DNA from 3 places in the Clostridium sp. B9 genome. Region 1 is predicted to be linked to each of the others. Evidence: riboswitches for the same ligand, from Rfam matches in the RefSeq annotation. Region 1 holds a riboswitch; each other region holds the start of a gene.
The links. Region 1 has a riboswitch for S-adenosylmethionine ahead of metK (methionine adenosyltransferase). Riboswitches for the same ligand answer to the same signal wherever they lie in the genome.
Positions count from the first base shown of each region.

Region 1 (3,125 bases):
AAAGCAAATTATGAAGAAGCTATGGAAGGAATCAAGTGTGGATGCTCACATGCTACTCACTTATTCAATGCTATGACTCCATTTACTCATAGAGAACCTGGTGTTGTAGGTGCTGTTTTTGATAGTGAAATAACTACTGAAACAATATCAGATGGTATTCATATAGCATATCCAAGTTTAAGAGTAGCTTATAAACAAAAAGGAACAGATAAGATGTTATTAATAACTGATGCTATGATGGCTTGTTGTATGCCTGATGGAATGTACTCACTAGGCGGTCAAGATGTTGAAGTTAAAAATGGAGCTGCGAGACTATTGACTGGTTCATTAGCAGGTTCTATCTTAACTTTAGATGTTGCAGTTAAGAACATATTCAACAATACAGACTATCCACTAAACGAAGTTATTAAAATGGCTACTTATAACGGAGCTAGACACTGTAAAGTAAATGACAGAAAAGGATTAATCAAAGAAGGCTACGACGCTGACTTAATACTTTTCGATGAAAACATAGATATCAAATATGTAATAGTTAACGGAAAACTAGTTCACCAAGCATAGAAAAAAATACCTACTAGATTAATTTCTAGTAGGTATTTTTCTATTTCGCTTTATTTTTAAATCACATAAACTTCAATTAATAATATATAAAGAACCAACTAAGGAATTCTTAATTGGTTCTTCTATATATTAAAGATTTTTCTTTATTTCTTCAACTTTATTTAAGTTTTCCCATGGAAGTTCAACATCTGTTCTTCCGAAATGTCCATAAGCAGCTGTTTGCTTGTAGATTGGTCTTCTTAAATCTAAGTCTCTTATTATAGCTCCTGGTCTTAAATCAAATACTTTGTTTATTATATTAACTATTTCAGCATCTGATATTTTTCCTGTTCCAAAAGTATCTACGATTATTGATACAGGCTTAGCAACACCTATTGCATATGCAACTTGAACTTCTAACTTATCTGCAACACCTGCAGCAACTAAGTTCTTAGCTACCCATCTAGCTGCGTAAGCTGCTGATCTATCAACCTTAGTTGGGTCTTTTCCTGAGAAAGCACCACCACCGTGTCTTCCATATCCACCGTAAGTATCAACTATAATTTTTCTTCCTGTTAATCCAGCATCCCCTTGAGGTCCCTCCAATAACGAATCTTCCTGTTGGGTTAATGTAGTACTTAGTTTCTTCATCTAATAACTCAGCTGGTATAACAGCTTTTATAACATGCTCCATTAAATCCTCTTGAATTTGCTCTTGAGTAACTTCTGGTCCATGTTGAGTAGATATTACTATAGCATCTATTCTAACTGGTTTATTATCTTCATACTCAACTGTAACTTGAGTTTTTCCATCTGGTCTTAAGTAAGGTAAAGTTCCGTTCTTTCTTACTTCTGTTAATCTTCTTGATAATCTATGAGCCATAGCGATTGGAGCTGGCATAAATTCTTCTGTTTCATTTGTAGCAAAACCAAACATCATACCTTGGTCTCCTGCTCCAACAGCGTCTATGTCAATTTTCTCACCTTCTCTTGACTCTAGAGCCTCATCAACCCCCATAGCTATATCTGAAGATTGCTCATCTATTGTAGTCATAACTGAACAAGTTTCACAGTCAAATCCATATTTAGCTCTGTCATAACCAATTTCTCTAATTGTTTCTCTTGCTATCTTAGGAATATCAACATAACAATTAGTTGTTATTTCTCCCATAACCATTACTAATCCTGTAGTAACAGCTGTCTCACAAGCAACTCTTGCATTTGGATCTTTATCAAATATAGCATCTAAAACTGCATCTGAAATTTGATCACATATTTTATCTGGATGTCCTTCTGTAACTGATTCTGATGTAAATAATCTTTTCATGTTTATATCGCTATTCTAACGTCTTTAGAATAGCTTATTCACCCCTTTCATATATCTTTTATTTAAAAACCCTAAATATTCTTACTAATTCATAAATTATTCTATCCAATTATTTAAAACAATATCTCTAATTAAACTGTCTAATAAAAACCATAATTTAATGCGCGCTGTTAAAAAATATTTTTTTATTAAACAAAAAAATCTCTTCTTAATCCTTTTATAGATTTAAGAAGAGATTCTAGTTATACACTAAATTTATCTTCTCTCATCTTGTAAAGAATTTTCTTTACCGGAATTGGCACCGTGGTGATTGCTCACTGGTTGCCGGGTTTCATAGGGCCTTGTTCCCTCCACCTCTCTGGATAAGAGTATATAAATACTAAATATTCTATTTTAATTCGATATTATTTTAAATAAAGAGACACTTTGATAAGTGTCTCTTGCTGGTGGTGGAAGAAGGATTCGAACCTTCGAAGTCGTCCGACAACAGATTTACAGTCTGCCCCCTTTGGCCACTCGGGAATTCCACCACATTTGGAGCTGATGATCGGACTTGAACCGATAACCTGCTGATTACAAGTCAGCTGCTCTGCCAATTGAGCCACACCAGCATAGTGTTTAATATTTTATTTTATAAATGGTGGTGGAAGAAGGATTCGAACCTTCGAAGTCGTCCGACAACAGATTTACAGTCTGCCCCCTTTGGCCACTCGGGAATTCCACCACTTGTGGAGCTGATGATCGGACTTGAACCGATAACCTGCTGATTACAAGTCAGCTGCTCTGCCAATTGAGCCACACCAGCACATTTATTAAATTTATTTAATGGTGGTCGCAACAGGGATCGAACCTGTGACCCCCTGCTTGTAAGGCAGGTGCTCTCCCAGCTGAGCTATGCGACCTTATTGGTGGTGGAAGAAGGATTCGAACCTTCGAAGTCGTCCGACAACAGATTTACAGTCTGCCCCCTTTGGCCACTCGGGAATTCCACCACTTATGGAGCTGATGATCGGACTTGAACCGATAACCTGCTGATTACAAGTCAGCTGCTCTGCCAATTGAGCCACACCAGCGCATTTATTTTTTTCTGTCGTTTTGGCTCACCGCCAATCGACAAGACTTAGTATATATTGTTACGCTGTTTATTTCAAACTTAATTTAAGGCCATTTAAAGCTATTATGTTAACTTATTTTTAATTTACTTTTAATTTCTATTATTTACTCCATTTTGCACTAGTTATTATTTTGCTTTATTTAT
Region 1 is NZ_JBNWKA010000003.1:3,342,613-3,345,737, forward strand. It holds gene nagA (N-acetylglucosamine-6-phosphate deacetylase) at 1-561, shown strand, start outside; partial or broken gene metK (methionine adenosyltransferase) at 691-1,867, opposite strand; SAM riboswitch class I at 2,130-2,236, opposite strand; tRNA gene ACQZHJ_RS14795 (tRNA-Tyr) at 2,312-2,397, opposite strand; tRNA gene ACQZHJ_RS14800 (tRNA-Thr) at 2,403-2,478, opposite strand; tRNA gene ACQZHJ_RS14805 (tRNA-Tyr) at 2,506-2,591, opposite strand; tRNA gene ACQZHJ_RS14810 (tRNA-Thr) at 2,597-2,672, opposite strand; tRNA gene ACQZHJ_RS14815 (tRNA-Val) at 2,694-2,769, opposite strand; tRNA gene ACQZHJ_RS14820 (tRNA-Tyr) at 2,774-2,859, opposite strand; tRNA gene ACQZHJ_RS14825 (tRNA-Thr) at 2,865-2,940, opposite strand.

Region 2 (3,125 bases), 510 kb from region 1:
TTTTTGAGGTGTTAGGTTATGTTTAATCCTAGAAGGTTAAGTGTTGAGTTTAGAACAGGGATTACAGATGAAAAGCCTGTAGAGGGAAGAAAATATACATTGACTCATTGTGATGAAACTGGAGAATTATTTCTCACAGTTGCGTTGACATATGCATATGATAAGATAAATTCAATGAAAAGAGACGAAGTTTTTGGAGAATGGAAGAGAGTAGATAAAAGATTTATATTTAAGATATATGTTTATGTAGATGGAAATGGTGGAAAAGCTGATGCTGCAAAAAGAGAAAGAATTTTTAGAAAAGAGTTACCACTTGCTTTATCTGCTATAAAGTATGGAGATAGAAAATTCTTAGAAGACAATAAGAATTTATTAGATAGTCCTATAATAGTTAGATTTATATCAGCTTATGATGAGTTTAATAAGATTGAGAATTATGGAACATTCAGAAATTATAATATAAGAGTTGATGAAACTCGTTTAGAAGGTAATGAGACTAAAGAAGAGCTTTATAAGCAAGAAAGTATTCTAGACGATAATGATCCATTTATAAACACTTTCATAGTAACTATTTTAAATCCTTATATTAAAGAGGAAGTAGTTAAGCTTTATGAGAAAGATGTTTACTATTGTTTAAAGGATGTTGAGCTGTTAGAGGTTGCTAAGATGGATACTGAAAACAAATGTGAAATGAATTATAAAGCATATGTTGGAGTAAAAGTCGGAGAAAATCAGCCACTATATAATAATTTTATAATTGAATTTTTTATTACACCTACTGGCATTTTGACAAAGAGTGTTAAAAATCCTAGATAAAAAAACTTTAATGATTTAATTAGTGGATAATATTGAATTTAGTGATTTAATACATTATAATTGGTTTAAAATTAAAAAATCGTGTTTATACATCTTTTATTAAGAATGGTGGAGGGACTGGCCCGATGAAGCCTAGCAACAGCTGATTATCATAAATCAGAATTGTGCTAAATCCTGCAGGAATAATCCTGAGAGATAAGAGATTATAGGTATATTTGTGTAGTTTTTTATTATGCATTTACAGCTATTTCTTTATCTTTTGGATAGGGAAATAGCTTTTTTATTTGGGGATATAATTTTAAAAGATGTATTAAATAAAAGGGGGCATTTAATAATGGGTAACAATTTTAGTAAAGAAACATTATGTATAAGGGGCGGGTTTAATCCTGATTCAGGAGATCCAGTAACTCAACCTTTAGTTCAAAGTACATCTTATAAATTTGAAAACTGTGATCAAGTTGCGAATCTTTTTGACTTAAAGGAAGCAGGGCATATATACACTAGAATAAGTAATCCTACAGTTAGTAATTTAGAAGAAAAGTTTGTAAGTCTAGAAGGTGGAGTTGGCGCAGTTTGTGTATCTTCAGGTCAATCAGCTACTTTACTAGCAGTTTTGAATATTTGTAAGGCTGGTGAACATATAGTAGTTCTATCAACTGTTTATGGAGGAACATTCAATCTTTTAGGAGTGACTTTAAAAAATTGGGGGATTGAAACAACATTTATATCACCAGACTGTAGTGAAGGTGAATTAAATGAAAGTATTAAAGATAATACAAAACTTATACTTGGAGAGAGCTTAGGAAATCCATCCTTAAGAGTTTTAGATATGAAAAAATTCTCTAAAGTTGCAAAGAAAAGAGAAATACCAATAGTGATAGATAATACTGTTGCAACACCTTACCTATTCAATCCTTTTGAACATGGAGCTAATGTTGTGGTTCATTCAACAAGTAAATATTCAGATGGTCACTCTCTGGCATTAGGAGGAATAATAGTTGATGGAGGTAATTTTAATTGGGAAAATGGAAAATTTCCATGTCTAGTAGAACCTGATGAGAGTTATCATGGAGTTAAATATGTTGAAACTTTTGGAAATGCTGCATATATAACTAAACTAAGAGTTACACTACTTAGAGACTTAGGATGCACAATTAGTCCATTTAATGCATATTTAACTAATATTGGATTAGAAACTCTTCATCTGAGAATGGAGAGACATAGTTCAAATGCATTGGCATTAGCAAAATATTTAGAGCGTAATGATAATGTTACTTGGGTTGATTATCCACTATTAGAATCTCATAAGGATTATGAATTTGCTAAAGAGTATTTAGTTAAAGGGGCATCTGGACTATTATCTTTTGGAATAAAAGGTGGTATAGAGGCAGCAAAGAAATTTATAGATAATCTAAAGTTAGCTCAATTAGTTGTTCATTTAGGTGATGTTAGAACAACCCTTCTTCATCCAGCTAGTACAACTCATAGACAATTATCTTCAGAAGATCTTGTTAAGGCTGGGGTTACAGAGGATTTAATAAGAGTTTCAGTTGGAATAGAAGGAATAGATGATATTATAAATGATTTTGAGCAAGCTTTTAATAAATTAGGTGATGAGTAAATGAGTTTATATTTAAAAACTTTGGAGCTAGAAGGAATCAAAACTTTAAACTCTAAGGAAATCTTTCTACAAAATGAGGCATATGATAATAAAAAACGAATTGGAATACTAAACTTAATGCCATTAAAAGGAGAGACCGAGGGGCATATATTAAAAATGTTATTAAGTTCTAAGGAAGAAATATTTGTTGATTTTATAAGGATTAAATCTCATAAATCAAAGCTTACATCACAGGAATATTTGAATAAAAATTATAGTACTTTTAATGAGCTTAAGAATAAATTGGATGGAGTTATAATAACAGGAGCACCACTAGAAACTTTAGAATTTAATGATATTTCATATAAAAATGAGTTAAGAGAAATAATTGAGTTTCTAAAGAATAATAAGCGACCAACCTTCTATATTTGTTGGGGTGCGCAAATGGCTTTGAATTATATTTATGGGGTTAGAAAAATCAATGTTAATAGTAAAATATTTGGGGTATTTTCTCATGAGGTTTTATTAGAAAATGAAATTTTAAAGGGTATAGAAAATGGTTTTAAATGTCCTCATTCAAGGCATTCAACCTTATGCAAAGAAGATATTATAAAAGATTCAAGGCTTAGGGTTTTAGCTGAAAGTGAAATAGGAGAGTATAGCTTATTAAAAGGAAGCTATAATGATTATTATGTTTTGGGGCACTTAG
Region 2 is NZ_JBNWKA010000003.1:3,849,661-3,852,785, reverse strand. It holds gene ACQZHJ_RS17415 (staygreen family protein) at 19-816, shown strand; SAM riboswitch class I at 910-1,018, shown strand; gene ACQZHJ_RS17410 (O-acetylhomoserine aminocarboxypropyltransferase/cysteine synthase family protein) at 1,151-2,437, shown strand; gene ACQZHJ_RS17405 (homoserine O-acetyltransferase/O-succinyltransferase family protein) at 2,438-3,125, shown strand, end outside.
Region 2: linked by a shared signal. The riboswitch ahead of ACQZHJ_RS17410 (O-acetylhomoserine aminocarboxypropyltransferase/cysteine synthase family protein) and the one ahead of metK (methionine adenosyltransferase) in region 1 are both predicted to bind S-adenosylmethionine.

Region 3 (3,125 bases), 990 kb from region 1:
TTAGTTGGTGTAGGATCATTCCTTCCATTAACATTAATATTTATAGTTGCAGATATAGTAAATGGATTAATGGCGATACCAAACCTTGTAGGTATTATAGGACTTAGAAAAGTAGTTATAGAAGAAACAGAGGAATTCTTTAAAGAAAAGTCTTTAAGTGAGGCTAAGGTAGAATTACAAGGAACTGTTTTGAATTAATATAAATAAAAATCCATGAGCTTTTTAGGCTCATGGATTTTTTGTTATCTTCCTTGGTTTGGAAGTTTACTTCTAACAATATCTTCAACTTTTTTAGGAAGTGCAGCAAGTTCTTCTTTAGTAAGTTTATCTGTATAAATAGGTGGATGAATATATAAGTTAACTTCTTGACCACCCTTTATGAAATAATGGTTTGCTTCCATTACTTTATATGTTCCATCAATAGTAAATGGAAGTATTGGAACCTTTGATTTAGTTGCTAATTTAAAGCTACCTGCTTTAAATTCTCCCATTTTACTACTTCTACTTCTTGTTCCTTCTGGGAAAACAGCCATTGAATATCCTTCTTTTAAGTATTTTATTCCTTCTAATATACCAGCCATAGCTTTTTTAGGATGTTCTCTATCTATAAAAATACCTCTTGAAAAATTCATCCAGTGTTTTAATATAGGCATTTTTTCAAGTTCTTTTTTTGCTATAAATCCTTTTGGTTTATCAATATAGTACATAACTACAGGGATATCCATATTGCTTTGGTGGTTACCAACTAAAAGAACTGGTCCTTCTGGAATGTTTTCTTGACCTTCTACATGTACTTTAATGTTGGCATGGTCTAAGAAGCTCTTAACTATACCTCTAGTACATTTATAAATATATTCTTCACGCTCTTCTAATTTACCTTCTTCTTCTAATTTATTTATTTTCTTAACATCAGGTAATGACTTTATTAATGTCCAAGTATAGCCTTTACCATACCAATATATAGATCTAAACATATATTTCTCCCCTTTAACATTACTAGTTACTAAGTAATATTATAACAGTTTGAAAAAAATATCAAATATATTGCTTAGTAAAAATTTATAATAATAAAAAAATATTAAATATTTACTTATGAGAAAACTTATACTATAATTTACCAAAATAGAATAATTTCTTATCATGAGAGGTGGAGGGACTGGCCCTGTGAAACCCAGCAACCAATAGTTTTATAATTGCAACAATATTTTAAGTATTGATATAGACTTTATACAATTTATAGATAAATTTAATATTATTAAGTCTGTATATAATTAATTTAAATATAATGTTTAATACTTATCTTTAACCATTGCTATGAAACTATATTGGTGCTAAATCCTGCAGGTTTACTGAGAGATAAGTACAAAATTATAATGAGCGATTTTTGCCTAAAGGATTATTTCCTTTAGGCATTTTTTATTTTAGGAGGGATATTATGAAAATTAAAGAGATATTTAATAAGAAGGAATTTGTTTTATCATTTGAGGTTTTCCCACCCAAAGAAACTACTCCCATAGAAAATATATATAATACTTTAGAAAATATACAGGAACTTAGACCGGATTTTATAAGTGTAACTTATGGAGCAGGTGGAAATTTTAAAAGCAATAGAACTATAGAGTTGGCTTCTATTATTAAAAATAGGTATGAATTAGAGGCTTTAGCTCATTTGACTTGTATAGGTGCTAAAAGAAATGATATTGAGGATACGTTGACTGCTTTAAAGAATAGTGGTATAGAGAATGTTTTAGCTTTAAGAGGAGATAAGGGATTAAATGATATAGTTTCAGATTATGATTCATCCATAGATTTAGTAAAACATATTAAAGATTTTAAAGGGATAAATATTGGAGGAGCATGCTATCCAGAAATTCATCCAGAGGCAACTAATAGAAAGGTAGATTTAGATTTTTTAAAGAGAAAGGTTGATGCAGGAGCAGAACACTTAATATCTCAGTTATTTTTTGATAATAATACTTTTTTTGAATTCTTAGAATATTGTGAGATAAAGGGAATAAATGTACCTATTCAAGCGGGAGTAATGCCTGTAGTAAATAAAAAACAGATAGAGAGGATATTATCCCTTTGCAAAGCAAGATTCCCTAAGAAGTTTATGAAGATAGTAAATAAGTATGAACATGATAAAGAAGCTTTAAGAGATGCTGGAATAGCTTATGCAACTGAGCAAATAATAGATTTAATATCTAGCGGAGTTAGAGGTGTACACTTATACACAATGAATAACTCATATGTTGCACGGAATATAGTTAGCGGAACAAGAAATATTATAGATTCGGTCAATAAAAAGGAAGAGGTGTCTTAAGGAACAAAATGAAGATTAATAATATAGATAAAAAAGAGGTTATTAGATATTTAGGCATAAAAGGTGAAGTGGAGGAGTTAGATTTAATTTGTAAATGTATGGAAGAATGTAGGGAGTTGGTTGATTATAGGGTAGCTTATAGAGAATACACTATAGAAGAAAATGAGGTAGGATTAGAAATAAAGGATACAAATAAGAATTTATTAGGTATCTCTATAAAAAAATATTTAAAGGGATGCTACAAAGTTATTTTAATTGGAGTTACATTAGGATATGAAGTAGAAAAGGCTATTAAAAGATATGGGAAGGTAGATTTATTAAAAGCTTTAGTTTTAGATGCTTGCTCTACAGCTGCTATAGAAGGTGTTTGTGATGAAATAGAAAATTCTATAGATGAAAAAGTGAAAGCTAATAAGGAATTCACAAGAGGAAGATTTAGTCCTGGTTATGGAGATTTTCCAATAGAGTTTCAAAAGGATTTTTTAGAACTTGTGGATGCATCAAGGACTATTGGATTAAATGTCACAGAGAGTAATATTTTAATTCCAAGAAAATCAGTTACGGCAATAATAGGGGTAAGTAAGTTTAAAAATAATAAAAATATTAGAAGTTGTGAGCAATGTGGTTTCTATAATAAATGTAATTACAGAAAAGGTGGGAAGAAATGCTATGATTAAAATTTTTGATGGAGCTATGGGAACAATGCTTCAAAAAATGGGATTAAAGGTTGGAGAAAATCCAGAACTTTTTAATATAAAGAATGAAGAGGTTATATTAGAGATTCATAAAAGCTATATTGAAG
Region 3 is NZ_JBNWKA010000003.1:2,351,995-2,355,119, reverse strand. It holds gene ACQZHJ_RS10490 (alanine/glycine:cation symporter family protein) at 1-198, shown strand, start outside; gene ACQZHJ_RS10485 (lysophospholipid acyltransferase family protein) at 243-974, opposite strand; SAM riboswitch class I at 1,133-1,363, shown strand; gene metF (methylenetetrahydrofolate reductase [NAD(P)H]) at 1,436-2,323, shown strand; gene ACQZHJ_RS10475 (methionine synthase) at 2,332-3,000, shown strand; gene ACQZHJ_RS10470 (homocysteine S-methyltransferase family protein) at 2,993-3,125, shown strand, end outside.
Region 3: linked by a shared signal. The riboswitch ahead of metF (methylenetetrahydrofolate reductase [NAD(P)H]) and the one ahead of metK (methionine adenosyltransferase) in region 1 are both predicted to bind S-adenosylmethionine.